Regions from separate parts of the Streptomyces sp. NPDC032822 genome, predicted to be linked through region 1. Evidence: riboswitches for the same ligand, from Rfam matches in the RefSeq annotation. Region 1 holds a riboswitch; each other region holds the start of a gene.
The links. Region 1 has a riboswitch for cyclic di-AMP ahead of ACZ5VD_RS11830 (C40 family peptidase). Riboswitches for the same ligand answer to the same signal wherever they lie in the genome.
Positions count from the first base shown of each region.

Region 2: another riboswitch for cyclic di-AMP. It lies ahead of ACZ5VD_RS28115 (C40 family peptidase); the one in region 1 lies ahead of ACZ5VD_RS11830 (C40 family peptidase).
Region 3: another riboswitch for cyclic di-AMP. It lies ahead of ACZ5VD_RS27230 (transglycosylase SLT domain-containing protein); the one in region 1 lies ahead of ACZ5VD_RS11830 (C40 family peptidase).
Region 4: another riboswitch for cyclic di-AMP. It lies ahead of ACZ5VD_RS07710 (M23 family metallopeptidase); the one in region 1 lies ahead of ACZ5VD_RS11830 (C40 family peptidase).

Region 1 covers NZ_JBVIOL010000003.1:606,356-608,547, reverse strand. Annotated here, with positions in the region: gene ACZ5VD_RS11835 (ATP-binding protein) at 1-258, shown strand, start outside; gene ACZ5VD_RS11830 (C40 family peptidase) at 357-830, opposite strand; cyclic di-AMP (ydaO/yuaA leader) riboswitch at 834-967, opposite strand; gene ACZ5VD_RS11825 (hypothetical protein) at 1,385-1,690, opposite strand; gene ACZ5VD_RS11820 (ATP-dependent Clp protease proteolytic subunit) at 1,698-2,192, opposite strand, start outside.
Region 2 covers NZ_JBVIOL010000010.1:306,588-308,779, reverse strand. Annotated here, with positions in the region: gene pcrA (DNA helicase PcrA) at 1-456, opposite strand, end outside; cyclic di-AMP (ydaO/yuaA leader) riboswitch at 719-888, shown strand; gene ACZ5VD_RS28115 (C40 family peptidase) at 897-2,060, shown strand.
Region 3 covers NZ_JBVIOL010000010.1:118,696-120,887, reverse strand. Annotated here, with positions in the region: gene ACZ5VD_RS27235 (CocE/NonD family hydrolase) at 1-369, shown strand, start outside; cyclic di-AMP (ydaO/yuaA leader) riboswitch at 668-841, shown strand; gene ACZ5VD_RS27230 (transglycosylase SLT domain-containing protein) at 846-1,328, shown strand; gene ACZ5VD_RS27225 (HAD family hydrolase) at 1,372-2,190, opposite strand.
Region 4 covers NZ_JBVIOL010000002.1:461,438-463,629, forward strand. Annotated here, with positions in the region: gene ACZ5VD_RS07705 (GDSL-type esterase/lipase family protein) at 1-32, opposite strand, end outside; gene ACZ5VD_RS07710 (M23 family metallopeptidase) at 261-1,208, opposite strand; cyclic di-AMP (ydaO/yuaA leader) riboswitch at 1,211-1,370, opposite strand; gene ACZ5VD_RS07715 (alpha-galactosidase) at 1,678-2,192, opposite strand, start outside.

The DNA of each region.
Region 1 (2,192 bases):
GTGGACATCGAGCTCGACCGTGACGAACACCTGCGCATCGGTGTGACCGACAGCCACCCGCGCTTCCCCCAACGACTGCCGGCCGCCGTCCAACAGGACAACGGCCGGGGCATGGTGATCATCCGCTGGCTGACCGCGGAGTGCGGCGGCAAGCTGAGGGTCCGGCCCACCCGCGAGGGCGGCAAGACCGTCTTCATCGAACTCCCGTGGACCGTGCCGGCCGAGCCGGTGACGGCTGCGGGGCAGCAGGAGCCGTAGCGCGCTTCGGGCCGTACGTCAGGCTCCGCGACGCGCCCTGCGTGAAGCCCCGAAGAGGGCGGCGGCGGGTCGGACCGCCGCCGCCCCCTCCAGGAGGGTCACTTGACCCGGCCGTACCAGACGCTCTTGGTCCAGATCTTCTGCAGTCGTACCACGTCCCCGGTCTTCGGGGAGTGCCAGATCTTGCCCTTCCCGGCGTAGATGCCGACGTGGTAGACGCTCGAACCCGAGTGGAAGAACACCAGGTCTCCGGCCTTGCGGCCCTTGGAGGAGATGTGGTGTGTCTTGTTGTACTGCTGGGCCGCCGTGCGGGGCAGTTTCTTGCCCGCCTTCTTGAACGAGTACAGCGTGAGCCCGGAGCAGTCGAAGCGGCTTGGTCCGGTGGCCCCGTACTTGTACGGGGAGCCCTTCTTGGAGGCCGCGATCTTGAGTGCCTTCGTCGCCGGCGTGGCGGCCGCGGCGTCGGAGGCGACACCCGGGACCACGATGGAGCCGCCCACTGCGGCGATGGTGAGGGCCGAGGCGGTACCGGCCCGGACCATCAGCGACGGGACACGATTGAGCGCAGTCATGCGCAACCCTTCGTCAGCCGCCTGTGAAGGATGACCTGTCGGATTCGGGCTGGCGAAGTTGCCCGGCCGCTGCTGCGGCTTCACCCCAAGGGCTGCTCGACCCGGTCATGGCGTGACCGTCCCGGCGACCCGTCGTGCTTGGGTCCTCCACTCCTGCCGATCCACTTCTGTCGACCGGTCATCCGTGCGGCGGCAGGACTCGGCGTCCGCCCGGATCGCCCCGCCGCTGCGGCGGGGGCTTGTCGTCAGTCAGGGATCTTGGCCCACGCTTGTCCGAAAATCCCAACGGAACCGGGGATTTGTGTTGTTACTCACCACTCACCCGTTCGGGTGGACGTCCTGGTGTTCGAAGGGGTGTCGAGGGCCCCGAGCACCCCCGGACCAGCACCGGAACAACTCATTCCGCCTTCGGTCTCCGCATGTTGCGCAACCCTGACGGGCGGGAAAAGGGACGCGCGTCTCCCCCATTAGGGGGTACGCCGTTTGGTCCGTTTCGGCGCCGGTCCGGACGCGTCTTCGGGAGGGCCGCGCGGCCGGACCGGTGGTGCGGGGCGTCAACTGTCGGAGCGCGGCGGCAGCGTGACGCGAGCCGTGCGGCGCTCCCCGTCCAGCACGCGCAGCGCCCGCTCCAGCGTGTCGGCGTGCACCTCGCGCTCGCCCCGACGGTGCATCAGCGCCAGCGCGTCCCGCAGCTCGGCCGCCTTCGTCACCAGTGCCTGGGCGGCGCGCAGACCGCTGTAGGTGTCGCCGTGCCGGGCCGGGTTGATCCGGCCGAGCAGGTCGACCGCGTCGAGATAACGGTCGATCAGCTCACCCTCGGCGCGCGTCAGGGCGGGCAGCGGCGGCAGGTCCGGCAGCATGCGCGGCTCACCCCCGGCCGGGTGTGCGGCGCGAGGCCTTGCGGCTGGGGATGAGCTCGTCCACCAGTCCGTACTCCACCGCCTCCGGCGCGGTGAGGATCTTGTCCCGCTCGATGTCCGTGTGCACCTGCTCCGGCGTCCGCCCGGTGTGCCGCACGAGCATCTCCTCCAGCCGGGTCCGGGTGCGGGTCAGCTCCTCGGCCTGGATGGCGAGATCGCTGGCCTGTCCCTGCACCGGCTCGGTGAGCGCGGGCTGATGGATCACCATCCGCGCGCTCGGCAGCGCGAACCGCTTGCCCGGCGTCCCCGCGGCCAGCAGCACCGCGGCCGACGAGCCCGCCTGGCCCAGGCAGACGGTCTCCACGTCGCAGGTGACGTACTGGAGCGTGTCGTAGATCGCCGACATCGCGCTGAACGTGCCGCCGGGGGAGTTGATGTACAGCGAGATGTCCCGGTCCGGATCCCGGTGTTCGAGGTACATGAACTGGGCCATCACGTCGTT
Region 2 (2,192 bases), on a different contig from region 1:
CATCGCGTTCGCGCGCGGGCCGACGAGCTGCTCGACGCGCTCCTTCATCTCGCCCGCGGCCTTGTTGGTGAAGGTGATCGCGAGGATCTGTCCCGGATGCACGTTCCGCGCGCCCAGCAGGTGGGCGATGCGGTGGGTGAGCACCCGGGTCTTGCCGGAGCCGGCGCCGGCCACGATGAGCAGCGGGGTGCCGTGGTGCACGACCGCGGCCCTCTGGTTCTCGTTCAGCCCGTCCAGGAGCGCGGCCGGGTCGATCGCCGGGCGTGGGGCGCCGTCGCGGTAGTAGGCGTCCCGGTCCGGGGGCACGTCGAACTTCCCGCCGAACAGATCGTCCGGAACCGGCTCCGGAACGTGATCGTCCTCGGGCGGTGGCGGGTGTTCTTCCTCGTGCTCACCGGAGTGGGTCCGAGGGGCCTGGAGGTTCGCCAGGAAGCTGTCGTCAAAGAGGCTGCTCATCGCTCTCCGAGTCTAGGGCTCCCCACTGACACCCCACCCCCGCCCCGGGAAAACCGTCCGCCCGACGCACCCCTCACCCTTCGGAACGCGCCCCTCACGTTCGGCGACCGACCAGGGCGGACGGGTCGCGACACCCGGCGACCTGACCGAAGGTCACGAAAATGTATCGGGCATATCGAACATCATCCTTCACAGGGACCACACCCGTTGGCTACCGTTCGAGGCAGGCCGTACGACCCCTCCCGGCGAACGTCGCCGGGCCGCACGGCCTCCGCCGAGTCCGACGCGCCGCCGTGCGCCCGGAGCCGGGGACCCACCGAACTTGGGGTGAATCGGCCCGACTTCCCTTCAGGGAACGGCCGTAGGGCACACCTTCCCGACCAATCCGCCCGAACCCGACAGCTAACTCGGTAGGCGGAACGTGGAAGGAGTCGCCTCCCTTGGCGTCGCACCGCAAGTCGCGTCCTTCGGGTACGCGCGTAGCAGGCATACGGACCCCGGCCCTCGCCACGGCCGCCCTCACCTCCGTTGCCCTGCTGTCCCAGACGGCCAACGCCGCCCCGGCCGCCGATGACAAACCGAGCCTCGAAGAGGTCGAGAAGAAGGTCGGCGACCTGTACCGCCAGGCGGAGTCGGCGACCGACAAGTACAACGCGGCCCAGGAGAAGACCGCGAAGCAGCGCAAGCGCGTCGACACCCTCCTCGACGACGTCGCCGAACGCACCCAGGGTCTCAACGAGGCGCGTGAGGAACTCGGTTCGTTCGCCGCGGCCCAGTACCGCAACGGTGCCTCCACCCCCGACACGGCGACCTTCCTGCTCGCGGACTCCCCTCAGGACTACTTCGACCAGACCCAGCTGATGGGCCGGCTGACCAATCGTCAGAAGGGCGCGGTCGACGACTACGTCACCGAGCGGTCCGCGACGATGGAGAAGCGCCGGGAGGCCACGGAGAGCCTGGAGACGCTCACCAAGGCGCAGGGCGACCTGAAGACCTCCAAGGCCACCGTCCAGAAGAAGCTCGCCGACGCCCGCGCGCTGCTGTCTCAGCTGACCGCCGAGGAGAAGGCCCGGCTCGCGGCGATCGAGCAGGAGAAGCAGCGGGAGGCCACGCGCAAGGCGGCCGAGCTGGCGCGGCAGCAGGCGGCGGACCAGAAGGCCCGGGAGCAGGCGGCCACCGCCCGGCAGGACACCGGTACCGGCTCGTCGAGCTCGTCGTCCGACACGGTCCCGGACGCCTCGTACGCCGCCAAGGCCGCGAAGACGCTCGCCTACGCCCGCGCCCAGATCGGCAAGCCGTACGTCTGGGGCGCCACCGGCCCCGGCTCGTACGACTGCTCCGGCCTCACCCAGGCCGCCTGGAAGGCCGCCGGCGTCACCCTCCCCCGCACCACCTACGACCAGGTCGACGCCGGCACCACGGTCTCCCTCTCCGCCGCCCGGCCCGGCGACCTCGTCTTCTTCTACGACGACATCAGCCATGTCGGCATCTACATCGGCAACGGCATGATGATCCACGCCCCGAAGCCGGGCACGTACGTCCGCGAGGAGTCGGTCTACTACGACGGGGAGTCCTCGATCTACCGGGTGGTACGGCCGGCCTGAGGCGGGGCCGGGGACGCGAGGCGCGCGCGTAGGCACGCAAGACGCAGCCACGCGCGCGTAGGGACGAAAAAGCCGGCACGCGCGCGTGCGCGTCCTCCTCGGGGGACGCACGGCGCTCCCTGGCATCGCCCC
Region 3 (2,192 bases), on a different contig from region 1:
GACACGCCGGACGAGCCGCGCCCCGAGCGGCTGGTCGTCCGCGACGTGGCCAAGGGCGAGTGGCGGCTGGAGGTCGATCCGCGCTACGGCGGCACCCGGGTGTACCCCGACGGCCTGGAGTTCGCCGAGGACGCGCTGGAGACGTACACGATCGACGAGCGGGACCCCCTGTCGGCCCGGACCCGCTCCGACTGGACGGTCCGGTTGCGCCGGCCGGAGCTGGGCTGGGACGCGACGGTCCGCACCCGGTCGGAGATCCGCTGTGACGAGACGGACTTCCTGACCACCAACGAGGTGGTCTGCACGGACGGCGGCGAGGTGGTCTTCCACCGGACGTGGGAGAAGCGGATCCCACGCACTGCCGGTTGACTCCGAGTTGGGAACATTGCCCGATTTGCCATGCTTGCGCATGTCCGTGAGTTGGGTCACTTCCAACCGCCTCCGCGCCCCCTTCGGCGCGTCCGCGTTCCCTTCCCGCCGGACCCCGCCCCGCCTTGCGCCGTGCGCCAGTTGAGTCTTGGCAACCGCAAAGGATCAAGCACCCCATACGCCTCAGACCAAGGTCAATAGGTGTGATGTGTGAATCCGCTACTTGTTTCGGACATGTGCTCTCGCATACGTTCCCGGCCTGTCGAGCGGACGCCTAATCCTGCCGCCGCTCGCGGACCACCCATCGACGACCATTCGCACGGCAGGAGCGGGGGACCCAGGTAAGTCGCCGCACCGGAGATCACGCCGGTACGGCTCGGGGTTAAGTCGTGCCGCCCACCCGGGCGGCACGGCCGGGCACCTCCCAGCCCGCACCCGACAGCTCACCTCGCAGGCGACGGAGAGGACATTTCGCCATGCCTGCTGCCGCTCAGCACCGTCGTTCCAGGACGACCCGCCTCACCCGCACCCTCGCCGTCGCCGTCACCGGCGCCGCCGTGCTCGCCCTCCCGGTGATCGGCGCGACCAGCGCGTCCGCCGCGACCCCGACCGTGACCACCGCCACCTCGCTGGGGTACTCCAACACCCTCGACGGCTGGATCCGGGCGTCCCTCCAGGTCATGGCGCAGAACGGCATTCCGGGCACGTACGACGGCATCTACCGCAACGTCATCCGGGAGTCCTCGGGCAACCCGTACGCCATCAACAACTGGGACTCCAACGCCGCCGCCGGCACCCCGTCCAAGGGTCTGCTCCAGACCATCGACCCCACCTTCCAGGCCTACCACGTGGCCGACACCTCGTGGGACCCGTACGACCCGGTCGCCAACATCACCGCCGCCTGCAACTACGCGGCGGCGCGGTACGGGTCGATCGACAACGTGTGGGGCGCGTACTAGAGATCCCGGGGGCCGACTCCCGGGGCGTGATCCCCGGGGCCGGTCAGAACTTCCCGTCCGGGAAGAGACGTTCGAGGACGACGGCGACGCCGTCGTCCTCGTTCGACAGGGTGACCTCGTCGGCCACGGACCGGAGTTCGGGATGGGCGTTGGCCATGGCGATGCCGTGGGCGGCCCAGTCGAACATGGGGATGTCGTTGGGCATGTCCCCGAAGGCGACGGTGTGCTGCGGGCCGAGACCGAGATGGTCGGCGGCCAGCGCCAGCCCCGTCGCCTTCGTGATGCCGCATGGCTGGAGTTCGACGGTCCCGGGCCCCGACATGGTGACCGTGGCCAGCGAGCCGATCACTCCGCGCGCCGTCGCCGCCAACTCGTCGTCGGACAGGTAGGGATGGCGCAGCAGCACCTTGCTGATGGGCTCGCGCCACAGGTCGTCGCGTCTTGCGACCCGGACCGCGGGCAGGGTCGGGTGGGGCATCAGATAGCCCGGCTCGATGAGGGTGAGCCCGTCCACGCCGTCCTGGTCGACGGCCGCGTACACCTGGCCGACCTCGGCCTCGATCTTGCCGAGCGCGGTCTCGGCCAGTTCCCTGTCCAGGGTGACCGACCAGAGCAGACGGTCCGCGCCGGCGTCGTACACCTGCGCGCCCTGCCCGCACACCGCGAGTCCCTCGCTGCCCAGGTCGTCGAGGAGTGGCCGCACTCTGGGCGCCGGGCGGCCGGTCACCACGAGATGCCGGGCACCGGCCGCCGTCACCCGCGCCAGTGCGGCGAGGGACCGGTCGGACAGCGTGTCGTCGCCTCGGAGCAGCGTTCCGTCCAGGTCGGTGGCGATGAGTGAATATGCGGTGGGTGCGGCCATGA
Region 4 (2,192 bases), on a different contig from region 1:
ACGGCGGCGGCCTTCAGGACGGCGCGGGGCACGGTGACCTCCAAAGGGCATAGAAAGCGCTTGCGCCACTGCGGAGTTCACTGTGTCCCCACCCTCCCCCCGCTGTCGACCCTCGGAGCACCCCTGCCACACGACCGCAATGAAGTGATCATGAGCGAGCGAGGGCGAAGGTGCCGGAGGGGCACACACCGAAGGCCGGACCCGGGGATCGGGGTCCGGCCTTCGGTGGCTTGCGGGGCGCCTGGGGCGCGGGGAGGGTGTCAGCCGACGGCGACGCCCTTCGCGCGGAGGTAGGCCACCGGGTCCACGTCCGAGCCGTAGTCCGGCGTGGTGCGGATCTCGAAGTGCAGGTGCGGGCCGGTCACGTTGCCGGTCGCACCGGAGAGGCCGAGCTGCTGCCCCTCGGTCACGGTCTGACCGCTGGAGACGGAGAGCGAGGAGAGGTGCGCGTACTGGGCGTAGTAGCCGTCGGCGAGCCTGACGACGACCTGGTTGCCGTATGCGCCGCCCCAGCCCGCGGAGACGACCGTGCCCGCGCCGACGGCCTTGAGGGCGGTGCCGGTCGGGACGACGAAGTCGACACCGGTGTGGTAGCCGCTGGACCACATGCTGCCGGACACGCGGTAGGCGGTTCCGACGGAGGCTCCGCTCACCGGGAGGGTGAAGCCGCTGGAGCTGCCGTTGTCGGCGCTCTGCGTGGCCGACTCGGTCTTCGACGAGGCGGACGCATCAGATGAACCCGACGAAGAAGATGAAGAAGACGACTTCGACGAGGAGCCGGAGGAGGACGGGGAGGTGCCCGTGGTGGCCTTCTTGCCGAGCGTGAGCTTCAGCCCGGGGTGGATCAGCGACGGGTCGTCGCCGACGGCCTGCCGGTTGTCGGAGTAGAGCTTCTGCCAGCCACCGGTGACGTTCTCCTCGTCCGCGATCTTCGAGAGATAGTCACCGGCTCGCACGGAGTAGGTCTTCGCGCCGGAGGTCCGCGCGGTCTCCTTCTTTTCGGCCGTCGCCTTTTCGGCCACCTTCTTCACGGTGGTCGGAACGGACGAGTCGACGGCCTTTTCCGAGACGGACTGCGGGGTGGCGGCATGCGCGCCGGTGGCACCGAGAAGCGGCAGGGCGAGTGCGGCGCCACCGGTTCCGGCGACGGCTATGGAACGGGTGAAGCGCTGGGACTTCGGGCGGCGGTGCTTACCCTTCGCGGGCATGACGAATTCCTCTCCGGCGCCTGCGAGGTGAGCTGTCGGGTGCGGACTGGAGATGCCCGGCCGTACCGAAGTACGGCTTAACCCCTAGCCGTTCCGGAGACCGGAACAGGCGGTTGTACCTGTGGGTCCCCCGCTCCTGCCAAGGACGGGTGAGTGTGAGCGGTCTCCGGGCGGCGGCAGGATTGGGCGTCCGTCCGGATCGGGGCGAACGTAAGCGACCGAGACGCAAAGGGACAAGTAAGTGGTTCCCTGTGCATGGCCACCTGTCGGCCGCCTGAGAGAATTCCCGGTCACCCTGTGTGCATTACAGGGTGACCGCCACGGTCAAACTCCCTTGAAAACGGCACCGATTACGTGCACATGACGAGCGACACACGGTCACGAATATGACGCTCCTCACGTGGCACATTCACAGGTTCCTTTATTCCAGAAGGAGTTGGAGCGAAGGTGTGGAATTCGGGCAGAAGCCCTAGATACGACGCAGCCGGAGAACCGTCGCATCGAGGTCACCGCGCAGCCCCGTCCGCAGTCCGTGATGCAGCAGAACGGCACCTCGGTGAACTTCGCCCGTTTCGCGGCATTCATACGACGCCGCCGGGTCGAGCCCCCGCAGCCGCAGCGCCGGCACGGGCTCGCCGTAGTGCTGCGCCTGGAGCCAGGCGAGGACGACGGTCTCGTCGCCGAGCACGTACTGCACGGCGCTCGACCCGCCCGTCGGAGGCCGCAGCCGGTAGAGGTCGCCACGCTGCACGAGAGGCCGGATCTCCTTGTAGAGATCCACCCACTCGCGCGCCTCGGCGAGCTCCTCCTCGGTCCACTCGGCGAGATCCCCGCCCACCCCGAGCACCCCGGCCATGGCGCTCACAAAACGGAACCGCAGCGAGCTGACCCGGCCGTTGAGCTGGGTATTGGGGCTGTCGGTGACCCAGGCGGCCATGGCCCGGGCGGGGTGGATCTGGGTGAAGCCGTGCTGGATGGCGAGCC